Regions from separate parts of the Pseudomonas sp. LBUM1678 genome, predicted to be linked through region 1. Evidence: predicted binding sites of a transcription regulator. Region 1 holds the regulator's gene; each other region holds the start of a gene.
What was found. The regulator FliA, encoded in region 1, starts transcription of late flagellar genes. The targets are predictions, from matches to a motif close to CTAAAGTTTNNNNNNNNNNNGCCGNTAA.
Positions count from the first base shown of each region.

Region 1 (4,843 bases):
GAATCAGCTGCAAGGCAGCCGTCCGGCCCAGGCCAACCTCTGGCGTCGCCTGCAACGCATCGGCCTGTCCGGCCCGTTGTCCCGCGACTTGCTGGCGATGATTACCGACATTGAAGAACCCCGTCAGGCGTGGCGCATGTTGCTGGCGCACCTGGCGCGGATGATCGCCACTCCGGAAGTCGAGCCGCTGGAAGAGGGCGGCGTGATTGCCATGGTCGGCCCTGCCGGTATGGGCAAGACCACCACCCTGGCCAAGCTCGCGGCCCGCTACGTTCTAAAGTATGGCGCGCAAAACATCGCGCTGGTGAGCATGGACAGCTACCGTATTGGTGCCCAGGAGCAACTCAAGACCCTGGGCCGGATCCTCAACGTGTCGGTAACGCACGTCGATCCGGGGCAATCGCTGGTGCAGGCGCTGGATCCCTTGCTGCGCAAACGCGTGGTGCTGATTGATACCGCGGGTCTTCAGGCCAGCGATCCGGCACTGCGCATGCAGCTCGAAAGCCTGGCCGGACGTGGCATCAAGTCAAAAAATTATCTGGTCTTGGCAACCACCAGCCAGAAACAGGTTCTAACAGCCGCTTATCACAGTTACAAGCGCTGCGGGCTCGCTGGCTGCATCCTGACTAAACTGGATGAAACGGCAAGCCTGGGTGAGGTATTAAGCCTGGCGATCAGTCATGAATTGCCGGTGGCCTACCTGACCGATGGCCCGCGGATTCCGGATGATTTGCATCTGCCGCGTCGTCATCAGTTGGTCAGTCGTGCCGTAAGCGTGCAAATGCAAGAAGAACCCAGCGAAGAAGCCATGGCTGACATGTTCGCTGATATTTACCACAGCCCGACCAAGCAGGTTGGCTGAGGTACTAATGAACAGTTTTTGTACCTACATCGATGGTCTGCCATGCATTGTTCAGTTTATGAACGCGCAGCCAGTAATGTGGCCTCCGTCTATGCAAGACAAGGTAAAGAAATAACATGGGCAGCATGCATCCCGTACAGGTGATCGCGGTGACCGGCGGCAAAGGTGGCGTCGGGAAGACTAACGTGTCAGTGAACTTGTCCCTGGCTCTAGCTGAACTCGGCCGGCGCGTCATGCTGCTGGACGCCGATCTGGGGCTGGCGAACGTCGACGTCCTGTTGGGGCTGACACCCAAACGTACCCTGGCCGACGTGATCGAAGGCCGCTGTGAGCTGCGCGACGTTCTGTTGCAGGGCCCCGGCGGTATTCGCATCGTCCCGGCCGCGTCCGGCACGCAGAGCATGGTTCATCTGAGCCCGGCTCAACACGCCGGCCTGATCCAGGCTTTCAGCGATATCGGCGACAACCTTGACGTATTGGTGATCGACACCGCTGCGGGTATTGGTGACTCGGTAGTCAGTTTCGTTCGCGCAGCGCAAGAAGTCTTGCTGGTGGTGTGCGACGAACCGACCTCGATCACGGATGCCTACGCGCTGATCAAACTGCTGAACCGCGATTACGGCATGAACCGCTTCCGCGTCCTGGCCAACATGGCCCAGAGCCCGCAGGAAGGTCGCAACCTTTTCGCCAAGTTGACCAAGGTCACGGACCGCTTCCTCGACGTCGCCTTACAATACGTCGGCGCGGTGCCATACGACGAAAGCGTGCGCAAGGCCGTGCAGAAGCAGCGTGCAGTCTACGAAGCGTTCCCGCGTTCCAAGTGCGCCCTGGCGTTCAAGGCGATCGCGCAGAAGGTCGACACCTGGCCATTGCCTGCCAACCCGCGTGGGCACCTGGAGTTTTTCGTCGAGCGCCTCGTGCAACAGACCGCAGGACCCGTCCTATGACAGCCAGTGGCTACAACCTCTACAAGAAGTCGGCACGTGACGCGCAGTACGAGCTGATCGAGCGTTACGCGCCACTGGTCAAACGCATTGCTTACCACTTGCTGGCCCGTCTGCCGGCCAGTGTTCAGGTTGAAGACCTGATCCAGGCCGGGATGATCGGCCTGCTTGAAGTATCGACCAAATATGACGCCAGCAAAGGCGCGAGTTTCGAGACGTACGCGGGCATTCGAATCCGCGGCGCGATGCTCGATGAAGTACGCAAGGGGGACTGGGCGCCACGTTCGGTTCACCGCAATACCCGTATGGTCAGCGACGCAATTCGCTCGATTGAAGCTAAAACCGGTCGTGACGCTAAAGATCATGAGGTTGCGGCCGAACTCCAATTGAGTCTCGACGATTATTACGGGATTTTGAACGACACCCTGGGCAGCCGGTTATTCAGTTTCGACGATCTGTTGCAGGACGGCGAACACGAAGGGCTGCACGAGGATGGCGCGAGTGCTCATCTCGAGCCGTCACGCGATCTGGAAGATGAACGCTTCCAGGCAGCGCTGGCGGACGCGATTGCCAATTTGCCGGAGCGTGAGCGACTGGTGTTGGCGCTGTACTACGACGAAGAGCTGAACCTCAAGGAAATCGGTGAGGTCCTGGGTGTCAGCGAATCGCGGGTCAGCCAGTTACACAGCCAGTGCGCGGCCCGTTTGCGGGGGCGTTTGGGGGAGTGGCGAGCGCGCTGAAGGCAGTGTGGGGACACTGCGAACGAGGCCGGTGTGGTGTTGAACTGCACCGGTCGCGATCTGTTGTGCTCCAGACAGTCATCGAATGCATTGCCGGATTGATTGAAATGGCGCGTCCAGGTGCTGGGCGCGTTTAAGACTGCTTGGAGGTCGAATTGGACAAGAACATGAAAATCCTCATCGTTGATGACTTCTCAACGATGCGGCGGATCATAAAAAACCTGTTGCGTGACCTTGGGTTCACCAACACGGTCGAGGCCGACGATGGCACTACCGCCATTCCGGTTCTCAACAGCGGGAGCATCGACTTTCTGGTAACGGACTGGAACATGCCTGGCATGACCGGTATCGATCTGCTGCGCCATGTGCGCGCCGATGAAAAACTCAAGCATCTGCCGGTGTTGATGGTGACTGCCGAAGCCAAGCGCGAGCAGATCATAGAAGCGGCCCAGGCCGGTGTTAACGGCTATGTGGTCAAACCCTTCACGGCCCAGGCGTTGAAAGAAAAAATCGAGAAGATTTTCGAACGCATCGGTTGATCCACTGCGCCACGGGGGAGCTATGGAGCATAAAGAATCTTCACTGGGCGATTTTGAATCGACCCTGAAAAAACACGCGGTCGAACTGGTCGAAAGCCTTGAAAAAGGCAGGTTCGGCGACGCTGTGCAACTTATCCATGAGCTCAATCAGACCCGTGACCGCGGCCTGTATCAGGAAGTGGGCAAGCTCACTCGTGAGCTGCATAGCGCGATCGTCAATTTCCAGATTGACCCGAACATGCCGCAAGCCGAGGAAGTGTCCCAGATCACGGACGCCACCGAGCGTCTGGGGTATGTGGTCAAGCTGACCGAGGCCGCCGCCAACCGCACCATGGACCTGGTGGAGAACGCCACGCCGCTGGTCAACAGCCTGAGCGAAGAAGCCCAGGCGTTGAGCACGGATTGGGGTCGGTTCATGCGCCGCGAAGTCGGGGCTGAAGAGTTCCGTGAACTGGCCCGGCGCGTCGACGGTTTCCTGACGCGCAGCAGCGAAGACAATCGCACGGTGTCGAGCAACCTCAATGACATTCTGCTGGCCCAGGATTACCAGGACCTCACCGGTCAGGTGATCAAGCGCGTGACCCAACTGGTCACCGAAGTTGAAAGCAACTTGCTCAAACTTGTACTCATGGCCAGTCAGGTAGACCGCTTTGCGGGTATCGAACATGACCGTGATGCGATGCTCGCTGAAAAAGATCCGCAAAAACATCTCTCTCAGGGTGAAGGTCCGCAGATTCATGCCGATAAAAGAGAAGACGTTGTGTCCGGTCAGGACGATGTGGACGATTTGTTATCCAGCCTAGGATTTTAGAGTTTTAGCATTTTAGGTTTTTTAGGTTTTTAGACCTCAGGAGCACCCCCTTAATGAGCTTCGGCGCCGATGAAGAGATCCTTCAGGATTTCCTGGTTGAGGCCGGCGAGATTCTAGAGCAACTGTCCGAACAGCTGGTCGAGCTTGAAAGCCGACCGGATGATGCGGATTTGCTCAATGCAATTTTTCGCGGTTTTCACACTGTAAAAGGGGGCGCCGGCTTCCTCCAGCTCAACGAGTTGGTGGAGTGCTGTCACATCGCCGAGAACGTCTTCGACATCCTGCGCAAGGGTGAACGTCGCGTCGACTCGGAACTGATGGACGTGGTTCTCGAAGCGCTGGACGCGGTGAACGGCATGTTCACCGAAGTGCGCGAACGCAGCCCGATCACGGCTGCCACGCCTGAATTGCTCGCGGCACTGGCCCGTCTGGCCGAGCCGCAAACGGCTGATGAAGCCGCACCGGTTGCTGAAGTGGTCGAAGCACCTGCCGCTGAAGAGTCGGGCGACATTACCGATAACGAATTCGAACAATTGCTGGACTCGCTGAACGCCGTCAAGGCTCAAGCCGAAGCACCGGCCGTTGCTCCAGTGGCTGGCGCTGATTCGGCGGCCAGCGACGAAATCACCGATGCCGAGTTCGAGTCGTTGCTCGATCAACTGCACGGTAAAGGCCAGTTCGCCGTCGACGCTGTGGCAGCGCCCGCTCCACCGGCTGCCCCGAAAGCGGCAGGCGACAGCTCCGACATCACCGACGACGAATTCGAAGCACTGCTCGATCAGCTGCACGGCAAGGGCAACTTTGCGGTGGATGCGCTGGAGTCGGCCATTGCCGCCGTCCCGGCCCCGGCTACGCCAACCGCTAAAGCGGCCGGCGGTGATCTGATCTCCGATCACGAGTTCGAATCGCTGCTCGACGAATTGCATGGCAAAGGCAAGTTCACCGAA
Region 1 covers NZ_CP166775.1:1,773,998-1,778,840, forward strand. The annotation lists gene flhF (flagellar biosynthesis GTPase FlhF) at 1-862, shown strand, start outside; gene fleN (flagellar synthesis regulator FleN) at 979-1,809, shown strand; gene fliA (RNA polymerase sigma factor FliA) at 1,806-2,546, shown strand; gene ACA070_RS07995 (chemotaxis response regulator CheY) at 2,714-3,085, shown strand; gene ACA070_RS08000 (protein phosphatase CheZ) at 3,108-3,896, shown strand; gene ACA070_RS08005 (chemotaxis protein CheA) at 3,950-4,843, shown strand, end outside.

Region 2 (4,843 bases), 3.2 Mb from region 1:
GAAGGACGATCAGAGAGTAAAAGCAGACGAAATCACAACAACAAAAAAGCTGAAACATAATGCCCGGCAAGAATATTCCCTTTTTCAGATATGTGGCCTTGTCATCGACAAGGCCACATTTCCATTACCGTCGTTGCAGCTTCAAAGGTCTCAGAAAAGCTTCCGGCCTTTGTTCGCAGCAATGCGCATGCGCAAGGCGTTGAGCTTGATAAAGCCCGCCGCGTCGGCCTGGTTGTAGGCGCCGCCGTCTTCTTCGAAGGTCGCGATGTTGGCATCGAACAACGATTCGTCGGACTTGCGACCGGTGACGATCACATTGCCCTTGTACAGCTTCAGGCGCACAACGCCGTTCACGTGCGCCTGGGACGCATCGATCATCTGTTGCAGCATCAGACGCTCAGGGCTCCACCAGTAACCGGTGTAGATCAGGCTGGCGTATTTAGGCATCAGCTCGTCTTTGAGGTGAGCCACTTCGCGGTCCAGGGTGATCGATTCGATCGCACGGTGAGCGCGCAGCATGATGGTGCCGCCAGGGGTTTCGTAGCAGCCACGGGACTTCATGCCCACGTAACGGTTCTCGACGATGTCGAGACGGCCGATACCGTGTTCGCCACCGATACGGTTCAGGGTCGCCAGCACGGTGGCCGGAGTCATTTCAACGCCGTCCAGTGCAACGATGTCGCCGTTGCGGTAGGTCAGTTCCAGGTATTGCGCCTTGTCTGGAGCCTTCTCCGGGGAGACGGTCCATTTCCACATGTCTTCTTCGTGCTCGGTCCAGGTGTCTTCCAGCACGCCGCCTTCATAGGAGATGTGCAGCAGGTTGGCATCCATCGAGTACGGGGATTTTTTCTTGCCGTGGCGCTCGATCGGGATGTTGTGCTTTTCAGCGTAATCCATCAGCTTTTCACGGGAGAGCAGGTCCCATTCGCGCCACGGAGCGATCACTTTCACCCCAGGCTTCAAGGCGTATGCGCCCAGTTCGAAACGAACCTGGTCGTTACCCTTGCCGGTGGCGCCGTGGGAAATGGCGTCAGCCCCGGTTTCGTTGGCGATTTCGATCAGGCGTTTGGCGATCAACGGACGAGCGATGGAAGTACCCAATAGGTACTCGCCTTCGTAAACGGTGTTGGCGCGGAACATCGGGAAAACGAAATCGCGCACGAATTCTTCGCGCAGATCGTCGATGTAGATCTCTTTCACGCCCATGGCCTGAGCCTTGGCGCGTGCAGGTTCGACCTCTTCGCCCTGACCCAGGTCAGCGGTAAAGGTCACCACTTCACAGTTGTAAGTATCCTGCAGCCACTTGAGGATCACCGAAGTGTCCAGGCCGCCGGAATACGCCAGAACGACCTTGTTTACGTCCGCCATGCCATCACTCCACGGGGTTCTACGGAAAGCCGTGAAGTCTACCGGTCATACGCAATAATTTACAGAGGCGCGACAGCTTATGACGACGAAGCGACAGATTCTGTCGAGCGAGCGACGATTTCGGCGGGTTCAGGAGGTCGCCGGGGCGCTTCCAGGCGTCGTGGTTTGAGGCGCAACTTTCTCGGTCGGTGCTACTCGCTCGAGGCGCACTGCGACCCGGCGATTCTTCGCGCGGTTGCTGGCGTTGGTGTTTGGCGCCACAGGGTATCGCTCACCGTGGAAACGCATGGTGATCTGCGATTCCTGAATGCCATTGGCCTTGAAATAGTCCATCACCGCCAGCGCCCGGCGGCGTGACAGCTCGCGGTTGGTCAGACGATTGCCGCTGTTGTCGGAGTGCCCGTCGAGTTCGATGTGATTGACCGTCGGATCAGCCTTCATGAACTCCAGCATCACCTGCAACTGAGTCTTGGCTTGCGGATCGAGATCGACGCCTTCACCCGGGAAGCCGATCTCGGACTGTTTGACCTGCTCGAAATTCTTCGGCAGCAGTTTCGCCACGCAACCCTGATAGTCGTTGAAGGCCTTGCTGAACTTGACCGGCAACAGGCGCACTTCAGACACCCGGCCATCGCCGGAGGCATGCCGAATGACCGGACTGCGGCCGTCCATCAACCCGCTGATCAGGCGCCCGGCCTGAACTTGCGAACTGTTGAACAACACGTTGCCGCTGCCGATTCGCACCGAGCCCAGGTTGATGTCGCCACGTCCCGGCTGCCACGGCGCAGCGGCCGCCAGCAGGGTCGCGGACCCACCGCCGACCATCGGGTTGTAGGCTTTGAGACGAAACGTCGCCTGCTCGCCAGCACGGCGCACGAATTCACCCGAACCGAAATCGGTAATCGGTTGAGTCAGGCGACATTCGAACTTGTCACCTTCGACCGTCCACTCGATGCTCTCCAGACGCGTCTGGAAAGTGAGCGCCATCGCAGGGAGGCTGGCAAACACACTGAGCAAGGCTAAATAACGCTGGCGCACGGGAGGCTCCACTGGCTTCTACAACAAAAAGACCGACACACATATTTACGGCATACCTGTTGGATATCGGAAGGTTCCTGCAAAACTTGATAGCGAGTGCCTGAGAGAGTCTTTTCCGGTAGCATTCCCCTCAGTTTGACCCGCCTGGAATCCCCTCATGTCCGACCGCCTGACCCTGCTGCGTCCCGACGACTGGCATATTCATCTTCGCGATGGTGCTGTGTTGACCAATACCGTTGCGGATGTCGCGCGCACCTTTGGTCGCGCCATCATCATGCCCAACCTGGTACCTCCGGTGCGTAACGCCGCTGAAGCCGACGCCTATCGCCAGCGGATTCTCGCTGCACGCCCGGCCGGCAGTCGTTTCGAACCGTTGATGGTGCTGTACCTGACCGACCGAACCCAGCCCGAAGAAATTCGCGAGGCCAAGGCCAGCGGTTTCGTTTACGCCGCCAAGCTGTACCCGGCCGGCGCGACCACTAACTCGGACTCTGGCGTCACCAGTATCGACAAGATCTTCCCTGCACTTGAGGCCATGGCCGAAGTCGGGATGCCCTTGCTGATTCACGGTGAAGTCACCCGTGGCGATGTCGATGTGTTCGACCGCGAAAAACTCTTCATCGATGAGCACATGCGTCGTGTGGTCGAGCGTTTCCCGACGCTCAAAGTGGTGTTCGAACACATCACCACCGCCGACGCCGTGCAGTTCGTCAACGAGGCTTCGGCCAACGTTGGCGCGACCATCACCGCGCATCACCTGCTGTACAACCGCAACCACATGCTGGTGGGCGGGATTCGGCCGCACTTCTATTGCCTGCCGATCCTCAAGCGCAATACCCACCAGGAAGCCCTGCTCGACGCCGCAACCAGCGGCAGCGACAAGTTCTTCCTCGGCACCGATTCGGCGCCGCATGCCCAGCACGCCAAAGAAGCAGCTTGCGGCTGTGCCGGTTGCTACACCGCTTACGCGGCGATCGAGATGTACGCCGAAGCCTTCGAACAACGCAACGCGCTGGACAAGCTCGAAGCGTTCGCCAGCCTCAACGGACCGCGCTTCTATGGCCTGCCGGTGAACACCGATCGCATCACCCTGGTCCGCGATGAGTGGACCGCCCCAACCAGCCTGCCATTTGGCGAGCTGACCGTAATCCCGCTGCGCGCCGGTGAAAAACTGCGCTGGCGCCTGCTGGAGGAAAACGCGTGAGTGAAGACCATTTCGACGACGAACAGGACGGTCAAGGCGGCGGAGGTGGTTCGCGCCACCCGATGGCTGCTCGCTTCCGTGGGTACCTGCCAGTTGTTGTCGACGTTGAAACCGGTGGTTTCAACTCTGCCACTGACGCCTTGCTGGAAATCGCCGCGACCACTATCGCCATGGACGAAAAAGGGTTTGTGTTCCCCGATCACACCTATTTCTTCCGCGTCGAGCCTTTTGAAGGCGCGAACATTGAAGCCGCCGCGCTGGAATTCACCGGGATCAAACTTGATCACCCGTTGCGTATGGCGGTGAGCGAAGAAGCCGCGTTGACCGACATCTTCCGTGGCATCCGCAAGGCCCTGAAAGCCAACGGCTGCAAACGGGCAATTCTGGTCGGGCACAACAGTAGCTTCGACCTGGGTTTCCTCAACGCAGCTGTGGCGCGCCTGGACATGAAACGTAACCCGTTTCATCCGTTTTCCAGCTTCGATACCGCGACCCTCGCCGGCCTGGCTTACGGTCAAACCGTACTGGCCAAGGCTTGCCAGGCGGCGGATATCGACTTTGACGGTCGCGAGGCTCACTCGGCACGCTACGACACCGAGAAGACGGCCGAGCTGTTCTGCGGCATCGTCAATCGCTGGAAACAAATGGGCGGCTGGGAAGACTTCAACGACTGATGTGGGAGCGAGCCTGCTCGCGATGCAGGCGACGCGGTTCAACATGAAGATCGCGTCATCATTCATCGCCAGCGACCCGCTCCTACAGGGATCTGCGTCTTCCGCCCATAAAAAAACCGGCCTCAGCGGCCGGTTTTTTTATGCCTGACGCCTGGGCTTACAGCGCCGCAGCGTGCTCGGTCAGGTAAGCCGAGACGCCTTCTGGCGAAGCGTTCATGCCTTTGTCGCCTTTCTTCCAGTTGGCAGGGCAAACTTCGCCGTGCTCTTCGTGGAATTGCAGCGCGTCGACCAGACGGATCAGCTCTTCCATGTTACGACCCAGCGGCAGGTCGTTGATGATCTGCGAACGGACAACGCCTTTGTCGTCGATCAGGAACGCGCCACGGAAAGCCACGCCGCCTTCGGACTCAACGTCGTAGGCCTTGGCGATTTCGTGCTTCATGTCGGCAGCCATGGTGTAACGAACCTGGCCGATACCGCCATTGTTCACCGGGGTGTTGCGCCATGCGTTGTGGGTGAAGTGCGAATCGATCGAAACGGCGATCACTTCAACGTTGCG
Region 2 covers NZ_CP166775.1:5,371,684-5,376,526, forward strand. The annotation lists gene ACA070_RS24400 (argininosuccinate synthase) at 151-1,368, opposite strand; gene ACA070_RS24405 (flagellar protein MotY) at 1,498-2,406, opposite strand; gene pyrC (dihydroorotase) at 2,564-3,610, shown strand; gene rnt (ribonuclease T) at 3,607-4,284, shown strand; gene ACA070_RS24420 (peroxiredoxin) at 4,442-4,843, opposite strand, start outside.
Region 2: a site for FliA is predicted at 2,470-2,497, ahead of ACA070_RS24405 (flagellar protein MotY). Genes of this name have one in related genera too.

Region 3 (4,843 bases), 2.8 Mb from region 1:
GTGGCGATGCGTCGATGGCGAAAACCGATACCGATGGCGACGGCAAAGTCTCCCGCGCCGAATTCCAGAAAGTCGCGCCGAAGTCCAACTTCGACAAGATCGACACCAACCATGACGGCTTCATCGATGAGCAAGAGGCTTACGACAACGTGAAAGCCAACTTCGAAGCCAACGGCAAAAAAATGCCAAAAGGCCTGTTCGAGCACCTGAAAGACCAAGACGGCGCCTAAGCCTTCAAGAACAAAACCGCGCTTTTCCTTCGGGAGGCGCGGTTTTTTTCGTCTGGCGGATTTACACCTGGAAGCGCTGCACCATGGTGCGCAACGAATTGGCCAGCTGCGAAAGTTCATGGCTGGAGGCGCTGGTCTGATCAGCACCGGCAGCGGAGCGCACCGACAGGTCGCGGATGTTCACCAGGTTGCGATCAACTTCCCGCGCCACTTGCGCCTGTTCTTCAGCCGCGCTGGCGATCACCAGGTTTCGTTCGTGAATCTGGTGGACCGACGCCGTGATGGTCTGCAACGCCTCGCCCGCACGCTCGGCCAGGGCCAAGGTGCTGGCTGCGCGGGTCGAGCTCGCCTGCATGGACTCCAGCGCCTGGGTTGAGCCACTGCGCATGCCCTGCACCATTTGCTCGATTTCCTGGGTCGATTGCTGCGTGCGATACGCCAGCGCACGTACTTCGTCGGCCACCACCGCAAAACCTCGACCGCTTTCCCCGGCCCGCGCTGCTTCGATGGCCGCGTTGAGCGCCAGCAGGTTGGTTTGCTCGGCAATCGCCCGAATCACATCCAGCACCTTGCCGATGTCCTGCGACTGGTTGGCCAGGGATTGCACCAACCCGCCGGTAATCTGCACATCGCTGGCGAGTGCGCCGATGGCGGTGACCGTTTCGCTGACGCGATCCTGGCCAACGTGTGCGGACTCACTGGACTGGCGCGTGGCGTCGGAGGTCGACACCGCGTTGCGCGCAACCTCCTCCACTGCGGTGGTCATTTCAGTGACGGCGGTGGCGGCTTGTTCGATTTCGTTGTTCTGTTGTTGCAGGTTCTGCGTGCTGTCGAGCGTGACCGCGTTCAGCTCATCCGCTGCCGTGGCCAATTGCGCCGCCGACCCGCTGATACCTTGCAGGGTTTCCCGCAGGTTCTGCTGCATAGTCGCGAGGGCCTTGAGCAAGCGGCTGACTTCGTCGTTGCCATGGGTTTCGATGGGGCGAGTCAGATCGCCTCGGGCTACGTTTTCTGCGGCGTGCAAGGCTTCGCCCAGGGGTTTGACGATGCTGCGCGTGAGCAACATAGCAAGGCCAACGGTGGCCAGCGCTGCCAATGCGATGAACAGGCTGACGATCATTCTCGATGTTTCGTAGTGGGCTTCGGATTTCTGGCTTTCGGCGGCGACCTGCTTGGCGAACAGGTCCGCCAGGTCATTGAGCTGTTTACCGGAGCCATCGACCACGGTTTTCATGTCTATCAGCAGCAGCTTGGTCAGTTCGTCACGGCGTCCCTGTTCGGCCAGGGAGAACGATTGGGAGATGCCGGCGCGATACGCAGCGAAGGTGGTTTTGAACTGGTCATACAACGCCTTGCCTTCGACGGTGTTGACCAACTGGTCGTAGGCTGCAATCTTTTCGCTCAGCTCTTTGTCGCGGGTGTCCATCTGGCCGCGATACACAGGAATGTTCTTCGGGTCCTGGTCGAGGGCCATGCGCAGGGAAATGGTGCGGATGCGCAGCATGATCTCGCGGATCTCGTCACCGCCGCGGATACTCGGCAGCCATTGTTTCTCCACGGCCACCTCGCTGTCGCGAATGCTCGACATCTGCCCCAGAGCGAAAATCCCGAGCAAGGCGACCAACACAGCAATCAGGGCAAACCCCAAGGCGGCCCGAGGAGCAATATTCAACTGACGAAGTAACATAACGAACGCCCTATTCTTGTAGTGGCCTGGAAAAGGGGCGTTGTTTCGGCAGTACCCCGTCGCCTCGTTATCGGCAAGTTGTACGATGACTGAAGTGTTATTTTCGAAGACAAAAAATCGAAGACAAAAAAATCCCCGTATCTTTCGATACGAGGATTTTTAATATGGTCGGGGTAAGGGGATTCGAACTCCTGACATCCTGCTCCCAAAGCAGGCGCGCTACCGGACTGCGCTATACCCCGGTAAAAAAAAGGCGACCTTCACAAGTCGCCTTCTTCGATCAGTGCTTTTGGCCTCTGATCTTAAGATCTGATCCCAGCGTTAACTGGTTTCAAAAATGGTGGGTCGTGTGGGATTCGAACCTACGACCAATTGGTTAAAAGCCAACTGCTCTACCAACTGAGCTAACGACCCAAAAATGGTCGGGGTAAGGGGATTCGAACTCCTGACATCCTGCTCCCAAAGCAGGCGCGCTACCGGACTGCGCTATACCCCGGTTTGAAATTGGCTCCGTGACCAGGACTCGAACCTGGGACCCAATGATTAACAGTCATTTGCTCTACCGACTGAGCTATCACGGAACTACATATTTCAATTTACAACTGTGAAGCTTGCTTCACCTCTTCGACCCGTTCGCATCGCTGCGTTCGTGTGTCTGAGGCGCGCTATTCTACAATCTTAAGCACCTCTGTCAACCCCTTAAATTGCATTCAAGTTAATGATTTGCAACTTATTTCAGATTTCTGCTTGGGGAGCAGAAACCCTTCCGGGTGACTTACTGCGGGGCGCACTTTACAAGCCTTTTCCTTTCAGTTCAACAACCTGAAGAAAAAAAGGCCTCGCGATGCGAGGCCTTGTTTATTTCACTGCAGTTGCGGGTCAGGCAAATACGATTTCGTCGTTTTCCACCGTGCCGACAGCCGTGTCGCCGGGCATGAAACGACCGGACAGAATCAGCTGCGCCAGCGGGTTCTCGATCCAGCGCTGAATCGCTCGTTTGAGCGGCCGTGCGCCGTACACCGGGTCGTAACCCACCGCGATCAGCTTGTCCATGGCCTCTGGGCTGAGCTCCAGTTTCAGCTCGCGCTCAGTCAGGCGACTGCGCAGACGACCCAACTGGATCTCGGTAATGCCCGCGATCTGATCCCGCGCCAATGGCTCGAAGATCACCACTTCGTCGACCCGGTTGATGAACTCCGGCCGGAAGTGCGTGGAAATCGCATCCATCACCGCCGCTCGTTGCGCCTCGCGATCACCGACCAGTTCCTGGATCTGCACCGAGCCCAGGTTGGAGGTCATGACGATCACGGTGTTCTTGAAATCCACCGTACGGCCATGGCTGTCGGTCAAGCGACCATCTTCCAGCACTTGCAGCAAGATGTTGAACACATCCGGGTGGGCCTTCTCGACCTCGTCCAGGAGGATCACCGAGTAAGGCTTGCGACGCACCGCCTCGGTCAGGTAACCGCCCTCTTCATAGCCCACGTAGCCTGGTGGCGCGCCGATCAGTCGGGCCACGGAATGTTTCTCCATGAACTCGGACATGTCGATCCGTACCATTGCCTCTTCGGTATCAAAGAGGAATTCGGCCAGCGCCTTGCACAGCTCGGTTTTACCGACACCGGTCGGGCCGAGGAACATGAACGAACCGCTCGGGCGATTCGGGTCGGACAACCCGGCCCGGGAACGCCGCACCGCGTTGGAAACCGCGATCACCGCTTCGTCCTGGCCGATCACGCGTTGGTGTAACAGGCTTTCCATCTTCATCAGCTTGTCGCGCTCGCCTTCGAGCATTTTCGACACAGGAATGCCGGTCCACTTCGAGACGACTTCGGCGATTTCTTCCTCAGTCACCTTGCTGCGCAGTAACTGGTTCTCGCTTTTGCCGTGCTGATCGACCATTTGCAGGCTGCGTTCCAGATCCGGGATGACCCCGTATTGCAACTCGGCCATGCGGTTCAGGTCGCCTTTACGGCGTGCGGCTTCCAGTTCCTGACGGGACTGTTCGATTTTCTGCTGGATCTGCGCAGAACCCTGGACTTCGGCTTTTTCCGAGTTCCAGATTTCTTCGAGGTCCGAGTATTCACGCTCAAGACGAACGATTTCTTCCTGGAGTTTTTCCAGGCGTTTGATCGCAGCTTCGTCGCTTTCTTTCTTCAGCGCCTGGGATTCCACCTTCAGCTGAATCAGACGGCGCTCCAGACGATCCAGCACTTCCGGCTTGGAGTCGATTTCCATGCGGATACGGCTGGCCGCTTCGTCGATCAGGTCGATGGCCTTGTCCGGCAATTGACGGTCTGTGATGTAGCGATGGCTGAGCTTGGCCGCGGCGATGATGGCGCCGTCGGTGATCGCCACTTTGTGGTGAACCTCATAACGCTCTTTGAGGCCACGCAGAATCGCGATGGTGTCTTCTTCGCTCGGCTCGTCCACCAGGACTTTCTGGAAGCGACGTTCGAGGGCCGCATCCTTCTCTATATATTGGCGGTACTCGTTGAGCGTAGTCGCGCCAACGCAGTGCAGCTCGCCGCGAGCCAACGCAGGTTTGAGCATGTTGCCCGCATCCATCGAGCCTTCGCCTTTACCAGCGCCGACCATGGTGTGCAGTTCGTCGATGAACAGAATGATCTGCCCTTCCTGCTTCGACAGCTCATTGAGCAGCGACTTCAAGCGCTCTTCGAACTCACCGCGGTACTTGGCACCGGCAATCAGCGACCCCATGTCCAGGGACAACAGGCGCTTGCCCTTGAGACCATCCGGCACTTCACCGTTGATGATGCGCTGGGCCAAGCCTTCGGCAATGGCGGTTTTACCTACGCCAGGTTCACCGATCAGCACCGGGTTATTCTTGGTGCGGCGTTGCAGGACCTGAATGGTTCGGCGAATTTCGTCGTCACGGCCGATCACCGGATCGAGCTTGCCTTCT
Region 3 covers NZ_CP166775.1:5,817,791-5,822,633, forward strand. The annotation lists gene ACA070_RS26440 (HvfA family oxazolone/thioamide-modified RiPP metallophore) at 1-230, shown strand, start outside; gene ACA070_RS26445 (methyl-accepting chemotaxis protein) at 292-1,917, opposite strand; tRNA gene ACA070_RS26450 (tRNA-Pro) at 2,083-2,159, opposite strand; tRNA gene ACA070_RS26455 (tRNA-Lys) at 2,256-2,331, opposite strand; tRNA gene ACA070_RS26460 (tRNA-Pro) at 2,337-2,413, opposite strand; tRNA gene ACA070_RS26465 (tRNA-Asn) at 2,423-2,498, opposite strand; gene clpB (ATP-dependent chaperone ClpB) at 2,797-4,843, opposite strand, start outside.
Region 3: a site for FliA is predicted at 1,985-2,012, ahead of ACA070_RS26445 (methyl-accepting chemotaxis protein). Genes of this name have one in related genera too.

Region 4 (4,843 bases), 1.7 Mb from region 1:
CAAAACCATGAAAACCCTGCAACCCGATACCCTGATCAAAAATCCTCAAGGCTGCCACGTGGTGTCTTCAGTGGAGGTGCCGGCTGACGCTGCGAAGGTCTGGGCGGTGGTCGGCAATTTTGCCGGCTTCGATCAATTCATTCCGGCGCTGTCGCATATCGAGATGACGGGCGAAGGCGTGTCGTCGCTGCGTAAGAAATTCTTCAAGGATGGCAACCTGGTGGTCGAGCAACTCAACTCCCGTGATGACCAGGCGTTGAACATGACATGGACCACGATTTACAACACGCTGGGCGTGGCCAATCTGTGGGCGGCGATGAGTGTTCAACCGTTGGGCGCGGGCCAGTCGCGGGCGACCTGGACCATCATTGCCGAACCGGCGCAGGGGGGTGAGGAGGCGTTGCCGGGGTTCAAGGATTTTGTGCAGGGGTTTGCGGATGATGCGATGAATAATGTGTTGAAGCTGTTTGCTTAAGGCTTTGGTTTAGCGGTGGCTTTTCTACCGCTATCGCGAGCAGGCTCGCTCCCACAGGTTGATCGCGTTTCTTCAAATGGAACGCGGTCAAAATGTGGGAGCGAGCCTGCTCGCGATGAACGATAACGCGGTCTGACCCGAATCAGATCTTGAAGCTGTCCACCAACTGCTTCAACCGGTTCGCCTGCAACGACAACGCATCGCAATCCTTCAACGTTTCATTGAGGTTGGCCACGCTCTGCTGGTTCAGCAAGTTGATCTGGTTAACATCAACGTTGAGGGTTTCCACCACTGCGGTCTGCTCTTCGGTCGCTGCGGCCACCGACTGGTTCATGCCGTCGATTTCGCCGATACGCTGGGTCACGCTGACCAGCCGCAGGCCGGCCTGGTTTGCCACTTCGACAGTCTCTTCGCTGGAAACCTGACTGGCGTTCATGGTCGTCACTGCTTCGCGAGAACCGATCTGCAGCGAGGTGATCATCTTATGGATCTCTTCCGCCGACTCCTGCGTGCGATGCGCCAGGTTGCGCACTTCGTCCGCCACTACCGCAAAACCGCGGCCGGCTTCACCGGCACGCGCCGCTTCGATGGCGGCGTTGAGCGCGAGCAAGTTGGTCTGCTGAGAGATGCCTTTGATCACATCCAGAATGTGCCCGATGTTGTCAGTGCTGGCGTTCAGGGTTTCGATCTGGGTGCAGGACAAGCTGATTTTCTGCGACAACTCGGTCATGGCCAGGATGGTTTTCTCCACCACCTGACGACCGTCGTCCGCCTGCTCGCTCGCGCCGCTGGCGTGCTGCGAAGCATCGGCGGCATTGCGGGCGATTTCCTGAGTAGCGGCGCCCAGTTGGTTGATCGCCGCCGCAACGCTGTTGGTGCGCGCGCTTTGTTCGTCGGAACCGACGATCGAGGCGTTGGACGATGCCATCACACGCTGCGACAAATCGTGAACCTGACGGGTCGCCGAGGACACTTCGGAAATCGACGCGTGAATCCGCTCCACGAACTGGTTGAACGAACCGCCCAACTCACCGAACTCGTCTTTGCTTTCCACGGCCAGACGACGGGTCAGGTCACCTTCGCCCTGGGCGATGTCCTGCATCGCGCGGCCCATGGTGGTCAGCGGACGCATCAGCACATTGATCAGCAGGCTCAGCAGCACTGCAATAACGCTCACGGCGATAAACATTGCGATCAGCGCCGAGGTACGGAAGTGGCTCAGTGGCGCGTAGGCCTTGTCCTTGTCGATCGACAGACCGATGTACCACTCGGCATTCGGCAAACCGCTCACCGGGGTGAACGAGAGGATGCGGTCCTGCTTGTTCAGAGTGACGTCCTGATTGCCCTTCTCGATGCGCACGCCCGAGTTTGGATAAATGTCCTTCAGGTTTTTCATCACCTGGTCTTTGTCCGGGCTGACGATCACCTGACCGTCGGCGCTGACCAGAAACGCGTGGCCGATGCCACCGAAGTCCACCGAATTGATGATCTTCACCAGGGTTTCCAGGCTCAGGTCACCGCCGACCACGCCGAGCAATTCGCCGTTCTTCTTCACCGGCATCGCGATGGTCACCACCAAGCCACCGACCGCTGCCATGTACGGCGGCGTCAGCATGGTCTTGTCGGCGGCCACGGCTTGTTTGTACCAGGGACGCTGACGCGGATCGTAACCGTCCGGCATCTTCGCGTCGGGGCGTTGCGTGAACACGCCATTGGCCTGGCCAACGTAAGTGAACTGGAAGTTCGAGGTGAAGGCCGGTTGATCAACCAGGCCTGGCAGGTCTGCGTTTACGCCTTGATGAGCGACGTTCTGTGCGAGGTTTTCCAGGACCAGCACACGGCCGCTCATCCAGTTCTGCACGCTGCTGGCGGTCAGATCGCCGGCTTGCTGGACGGAGGATTCGAGGTTTTGCCGGATGGTGTTTCGCTGCAGATAGTCGTTGTACAAAGTGAACAACGCAAAAGCCAGCACCACGACGCCAGAGGCGGCCAGAAGGATTTTATGGCTGAATTTGAGATTCATTTCATGGGACTTCTTATGCAAAAAGTGGGGATGCGTTCCAGGTGCAACATTCCATGTAACAGCGCAGGCGGCATTTTTCGTCCGCTCTACTTTGGTGCGCGCATGTCTCACCAGTCTGTCGGCACAAGTCGGATAAATCTTAGGGGTTTGTATGAAATGCCCGGCATTCCCGCCGAACGGCGTGTTAGAGCGGTTGAGTAGCATTTTTGTGATGATGGTTGTTCGACCGGCAGTTGCAAATTCCGTAACCCTTGATGACAATGCGACTAATTATCATTTGTGACGTTCGGGCTATTGCGTTCATGTCCTCACCTGAGTTTGCAGTACAGTCATCAGCATGCTTGAAGGACTTAAGCCGAAAGTGCGTCAGGCATTTCTGCTGGCGCTTTGCGATGGACTTACCCACAAGCAGATTGCCGAGCAAATGGGCTTGTCCCTGCGTTCGGTCGAGCGTTATGTCGCTGATGCGCTGTATCACTGCTATGCCTTGCGGTATGAAGCGTGATGTCTGTGGATAACTCGTCACTGCACCGGCGCGGTGAACCTCATCAGCAGGTGGTCAAACAGGCCATCAATTGGCTGCTGCGGCTGCGTAACAACGCGGCCAATCCAAGGTTGCGCCAGCAATGCGATGTCTGGCGCGCTGAACATTTGGAACACGAATTGGCCTGGCAGCGGGTGCAGTCCCTGCAAGCCGAATTGAGCAGCAATCTGCGCGCAGTGCCCGGCGCTCAAGTCGCGTTCAATACGCTGGAAAACAGTGCCCAGGGATTGGGACGACGACAGGCTCTGAAGTTGCTGTCGGGCGCATTGTTGATCGGTTCTGCCGCATGGCTGGGCAAGGATGCGGTGGGTTGGCAACAATGGACCGCCGACTTCGCCACCATCACGGGCGAGCGACGAGGGTTCCAATTGCCCGACGGCACCCGTCTGGAGCTCAACACCGCCAGCGCGGTGGATCTCGATTACACCGCGCAGCAACGGCTGATCAAACTGACGCGCGGCGAAATCATCGTGACCTGCGGCGGGATCGACGAAGCGTCTTCATTTGATCGACCGTTGCGGGTGCAGAGTCGTCACGGCGTGTATGAAGGTGTGGGGGCGCGGTTCATCCTGCGTCAGGACGATGACTGCACGCGGCTCAGTGTCACCAGCGGCATGGTCGCGATTCATTCGCCGCGGGCCGCCGACGGTGAGCCGATCCGGGTGCAGGCCGGACATAGTTATTTGATCGATCACAACCACGCGAAGCCGGCTCCGCCGCTGGATATGGATGCCGGTGCGTGGGTCGACGGCCTGATTGTCACTCGCAACATGCGCCTCGGGGATTTTCTCAATGAAGTCGCACGTTACCGGCACGGTTATCTGACGTGCTCAGCGGACATTGCCGACTTGCGACTGTCCGGAGTCTTCCGCCTGGAGAACACCGATAAATTGCTGGCCATCCTCCCGCAGACCCTGCCCGTGCAGTTGCGCTACCGCACGCGCTGGTGGGTGACGCTGGAGCGGCACGTCTGAAATATTTTTGGCGGGTTTTCCGTGCAAGACCGGCTTAGTCAGTAAGCACTTCAACTCTGACTCCAGCGACTTCCTACGGAAACCTACAATGACTGTGCGCGCCATCGGTAAGAAACCTCCTTGTCTTACTGCGGATACCTGCATTTTGCGCCACGCCGTTCGCGCGGCGCTGTTCACTACCGCGCTGTCGCTCAGTGGTTTGAGCCTGGACGCCTTGAGCCAGTCTGGGGTAACGCTTTTAGGGTTCCCAGAAAGACAAAACCCCTGTCTGCGTTAGCAGACAGGGGTTTTGGAATTCGATCTTGACGATGACCTACTCTCACATGGAGAAACCCCACACTACCATCGGCGATGCATCGTTTCACTGCTGAGTTCGGGATGGGATCAGGTGGTTCCAATGCTCTATGGTCGTCAAGAAATTCTGTAACCAGCCCGTTACAGCAGTAACGTGCCAGCAAAATTGGTGACTTCTACTAAAACAAAACCCCTACCTGCATACGCCGATAGGGGTTTCGGAATTTAATCTTGACGATGACCTACTCTCACATGGGGAAACCCCACACTACCATCGGCGATGCATCGTTTCACTGCTGAGTTCGGGATGGGATCAGGTGGTTCCAATGCTCTATGGTCGTCAAGAAATTCGGTAGCCAGGTCGTGGGCCTTTGCAGGTTCACGCTCCAGCGAATGGGTATGTGACAGCTTTCGGTGTTTTGTGCTGCTTTTGTGAGTACAGTCGAACTTTCGGTTCGTTTCGTCTTCACACACCGCAATCTGGCGCTCTTTCGCTTTTCAGCTCGAAGCAAGCAAATTGCTTGGGTGTTATA
Region 4 covers NZ_CP166775.1:123,710-128,552, reverse strand. The annotation lists gene ACA070_RS00630 (SRPBCC family protein) at 8-475, shown strand; gene ACA070_RS00625 (methyl-accepting chemotaxis protein) at 618-2,498, opposite strand; partial or broken gene ACA070_RS00620 (sigma factor-like helix-turn-helix DNA-binding protein) at 2,836-3,003, shown strand; gene ACA070_RS00615 (FecR domain-containing protein) at 3,003-4,016, shown strand; rRNA gene rrf (5S ribosomal RNA) at 4,317-4,432, opposite strand; rRNA gene rrf (5S ribosomal RNA) at 4,540-4,655, opposite strand; rRNA gene ACA070_RS00600 (23S ribosomal RNA) at 4,843-4,843, opposite strand, start outside.
Region 4: a site for FliA is predicted at 2,614-2,641, ahead of ACA070_RS00625 (methyl-accepting chemotaxis protein). Genes of this name have one in related genera too.